Regions from separate parts of the Paenibacillus sp. FSL R10-2771 genome, predicted to be linked through region 1. Evidence: a T-box and tRNA genes for the amino acid it is inferred to sense, from the RefSeq annotation. Region 1 holds a T-box; the other holds one or more tRNA genes.
The links. The T-box of region 1 lies ahead of NSU14_RS03090 (arginine--tRNA ligase). A T-box ahead of a tRNA ligase gene usually reads a tRNA of that ligase, here a tRNA-Arg.
Positions count from the first base shown of each region.

Region 1 (2,403 bases):
CCTGTAACCCCAGTCGCTCCTGCTGTGCCTGTCGCACCTGTAACCCCAGTCGCACCAGCTACGCCTGTCGCACCCGTAACCCCAGTCGCTCCTGCTACGCCCGTCGCACCTGTAACCCCAGTTGCTCCTGCTGCGCCTGTCGCACCTGTAACCCCAGTCGCTCCTGCTTCGCCCGTCACTCCCGTAACCCCAGTTGCTCCTGCTACGCCCGTCGCACCGGTAACCCCAGTTGCGCCAGCTATGCCTGTTGCGCCTGTAACCCCAGTCGCGCCTACTTCGCCTGTCGCACCGGTAACCCCAGTTGCTCCAGCTACGCCCGTCGCACCCGTAACCCCAGTTGCTCCAGCTACGCCCGTCGCACCCGTAACCCCGGTCGCGCCTGTGATGCCCGTCACTCCTGTGGTAGCTCCCAGGAGTTCAGCAGAAACCAGGCGGTGTGGCGTTACTAAGCCGCCTGAGCTATTTTTTCCCCAGACTGAGATTTGCACCTGTTCATCAATGGTTCCTGAAGTGACAAAAATAAACTCAAATGCATCCAGATCCGCATAATACGTGGTTGTCATTACCTGATTAGGCAGTACATTCAACGTTTCACTGACATATAGCGTGCGGGTTCCATCCAGATAGTAACCCTCTACCGTCACCAAGGAAGACATGGTATCACTTCGGTTATCGATTTTGACCGTGACCTGCTGGGTAGGTCTTAGCCCGCCTACCGCATTATTTTCAATCGGTCCTGTAGATAAAAAGCTCATCTTGAGTTCTCCTCTCCGAATATTTTAATAGTGATAACAACTTACTATATTCGAGCCATCACTGGAGGTGTGGACAAAGCCGGATATCTATTGCAAATACCGGATGTTATGGGTTGCATTTTCCGGAAACAAGGTTCCGCTTGACATTCCGCTATTGCTTTCTTCCAGAAATTCGCTATACTGATAAAAATCATATTGAATCAATGACCGGGAGAGTAATGGCCCTGAACCCTAGTCCCCAGCGAGCCGGGAGAGTGTAAGCCGGTACAGATCAGGATTATGAAGCGCACCCGTGAGATGGACTTCTGAACCTTAAGAGTAGGAAGCCCCGGCTAAAGACCGTTAACCTGCAAGGTGGTTGAACTGTATGTTCAGCAACGAGAGTGGTACCGCGAGCGCATAAGCCTCGTCTCTTTTGAGACGAAGGCTTTTTTTGTTGTTTTTTCACCTTACGGACCCTTGAAGTCTTCCGCCCTCAGCCACTGCTTACACCATTCACAACTATTTCGGGAGGTACTTATTCATGTTAAGCGAGCTAATTAAAGACAGTCTGGAACAATGTATTCACAAAGTATCTGAAGAACTGGGAGTTCCCGGCAGCACTCAGGTAAAAGCGGCTCTGGAGCAGCCTGCGAATGCGGAGCATGGGGACTATTCCAGCAATATTGCCATGCAGTTGGCCCGCACCCTGCGCAAAGCCCCGGCCGTCATCGCAGAACTGATCATCGCCGAGCTGAAGTCATCGGGCTCCGTAAACGGACTGCTGCAGAGAATTGAGGTTGCGCCGCCGGGTTTCATTAATATGTACATCGATTGGCAGGTGTGGGCCCAGACTGATTTTGCAATTCCGCAGGCTGACGGTGAGAAGGTTATTGTAGAGCATACTAGCGTTAATCCGAATAAGAGCATGCACATAGGACACCTGAGAAACTCCTGTATCGGGGATGCACTGGTTAGAATTTTGAGAAAAACCGGCTATACGGTCGAGGTACATAACTACGTGGATGATCTCGGCAATCAGCTTGCAGATACTGTAGTCGGCCTTTTGAATGTCCCGCTTGCCGGGGAGCATGTCCGTTTCGGAGATTACTGCTGGGATATTTACGCTGAGATCAACAAGGAGTACGCGGAGCATCCTGAAAGTGTAAATAAACGGACTGAAATTCTTCACGCGCTGGAAGAGGGGCATGGCAATACCGCCTGGATTGGCAACCTTGTCGCCGGACAGATTGTAAAAGAGCATGTGGAGGAGATGCGCAGCTTCGGCATTCACTACGACCTGCTTGTTTGGGAGAGCAGTATTCTGAAGGAAGGCTTCTGGTCTTCTGCCTTTGACCTTCTGTCGCAGACAGAAGTGTTCGTTCAGGAGAAGGAAGGCAAGCTGGCCGGCTGCTGGGTGCTGAAGCAATCCGCTGGCACTGGCGCACAGGAGACACAGGAGACAGAAGAGGAGCATCTGAAGGATAAGGTGCTGGTGCGCTCGAACGGGATTTTGACCTATACGGCCAAGGATATCGCTTATCATCTGTGGAAATTCGGCCTCTTGGACAAGGACTTCGCCTACAGTGAATTTGGCAGCGGGCTGTGGACGACCGGCTTGAGGGGTGAGACGCTGCCTTTTGGACGCGCAGATAAGGTCGTGAACGTG
Region 1 covers NZ_JBBOBM010000001.1:695,181-697,583, reverse strand. The annotation lists gene NSU14_RS03095 (collagen-like protein) at 1-755, opposite strand, end outside; T-box leader at 950-1,172, shown strand; gene NSU14_RS03090 (arginine--tRNA ligase) at 1,279-2,403, shown strand, end outside.

Region 2 (2,403 bases), 6.6 Mb from region 1:
TTATTCAAGACAAGCCGTGAGGCTCGTCAAGACAACAAGGTTAAGTATAATGCATAATACCTTTGCGCGCGTCCCATAAAATGGAATCTATAGGACCTCTTGCAATTGTTTGTCGATTTCTTTGCCGATTTCGATAGCAGCCGCCTCGTCTGTCACGAGAATATCCTCTTGGCCGAACCGCAGCATCGCATGAATGGCCTTAGCCTTGCGTTTGCCGCCGGCAATACCGATGACGACTTCTGTACGGATAATGTCTTCCAGGCGCAGCCCCATGGTCAGCATGGTATGAACCACCTCGCCATTCTCATTGAAATAATATCCGAACGATTCGGCTACCGCACCCTCGTCCTGAATCTCTGAGATGGTACCGGGGTCCAGCTTGCGGCGGTGAGTCATTTCAATGGCATCGCCAATTCCATGCACAATAATACGCGATCTGCGGATAATCTGCACAATCTCTCCAATATTGGAGTCCAGTGCGAGCGACTGATAGGCATCGCCGCTGAGCAGATCAGGCACATGCAGCAGACGGTAATTGGCACCAATCCGTTTGGCCATGGTCGAAGCAATGGTGTTGGCTTGGATCTCCATGCTCTCTCCCAGTCCTCCGCGCGCCGGAACTACCCAGGCGTTCTTATAGGAAAGGGATAGCGGCGGGGTCAACTGATCGGCCATTTCGGCCAGGGTCGATCCGCCTGTGACGGCAATCGTATCGTCACTGCGCAGTACACTGAGCAGTGCCTTCGAACCTGCACGCCCCAGTTCACGTTTGGTGAACAGCGAGGTCTCGCAGTCGCCAGGTACAACAACTACTTTACTGAGACCGTACGTAGTACGAATTTTCTCTTCCAGATCATCCAGGCCGAAGAGGCTCTTGGCGATCGGCTCCAGCAGGTCAAGCAGTCTGCGACCGGCTTCGCTAATGCGCATGCCGACGCTCTCGATCTCAATGAGCCCTTGCGATTTCAGAAGATCCGTCTCGGCGCGCAGCACCCGCTCGGTCATATCAAGCGAGGCGGCAAGCGTTCGGCGCCCAATAATATCGGACAGCATGATCTGATGTAGAATCGTATACCGTCTCTTAAGGGTTTCCATGAGATCAGGCAGAAGCTGCTTTTGGATTTCCAATAAATTACGCATGCTTTCACTCCTGCAACTTCGTCTTTCTCTTTTCCCTTGTTCGTGGTCTCAAAATGTCCCGGGTTAACTTTTTAAGTCCCACCCATATTCTACCCAAAACTGACGCCGAGTGCAAGTGTTCCGAGACTATAATTCTCAGACCCGTTTCATCTTATACATCTGCCGGTCTGTGAGAGGTAACCACGCCCTTAAGCACATGACTGAAAACCTCCATCACCTGACTGTCAAGTGGGAAGCTATCATCTGCCTGGGAGCCGGAAAATTTTTTTTTGCACAACGGGTTTTACACGTTGCTTTTATGCAATAAGTGTATTATAATAATTTCTGTTGCGCCCGTGGTCCAATGGATATGACGTAGGCCTCCGAAGCCTGAGATCCAAGTTCGATTCTTGGCGGGCGCGCCATTATTTTCACTTTTGTACATAATTTAGCAATGCTTATATTATATTTAACCAAAGAGCCGCTTGATGGCTCTTTTTTTTGAATCTAAGTTTGACTTTCTTTGACTTTTTGTTTGAATTTGTTTATCATGTGGTTAATACGGTAACAGTAAAAAATGAACACATTCGAAGCACCAATTTCAAGGAGGTTTTCCACGTGAGTTATATTCCTATGGTAGTAGAACAGAGCAACCGCGGTGAGCGCGCTTATGACATCTATTCCCGCCTGCTGAAGGACCGCATCATTTTCCTTGGAACGGAGGTTAATGACGTGGTAGCCAATTCCATCATCGCACAAATGCTCTTCCTGGCTGCCGAGGATCCGGATAAGGATATTCACCTGTATGTAAACAGCCCTGGCGGTTCCATTACAGCGGGTATGGCTATATTTGATACAATGCAGTACATTAAACCGGATGTATCCACCATCTGTGTAGGGATGGCCGCTTCCATGGGTGCCTTCCTGCTGAACGCCGGCGCCAAGGGCAAACGCTTCGCCTTGCCGAACAGCGAAATTATGATTCACCAGCCGCTCGGCGGTGCCCAGGGTCAGGCTTCGGATATCGAAATCCGCGCCCGCCGCATCATCAAGCTGCGCGAGAAGCTGAACCGTATCCTGTCCGAACGTACGGGCCAGCCGATCGAGAAGATCGAGAAGGATACCGACCGCGACTACTTCATGAGTGCTGCCGATGCAGCTGAATATGGCATTGTCGATAAAGTCATTGAGAAGACCTTGCCGACTGGCGTTTAATTTCTATACTTCACCAACACATAAAGAGGCTGCCACGGACCTACAGGTCTGCGGCAGCCTCTTTATTTG
Region 2 covers NZ_JBBOBM010000001.1:7,281,310-7,283,712, forward strand. The annotation lists gene NSU14_RS31430 (sugar-binding transcriptional regulator) at 88-1,140, opposite strand; tRNA gene NSU14_RS31435 (tRNA-Arg) at 1,470-1,544, shown strand; gene clpP (ATP-dependent Clp endopeptidase proteolytic subunit ClpP) at 1,738-2,334, shown strand.
Region 2: it has a tRNA-Arg gene. The T-box ahead of NSU14_RS03090 (arginine--tRNA ligase) is inferred to sense a tRNA for this amino acid. The anticodon was not compared.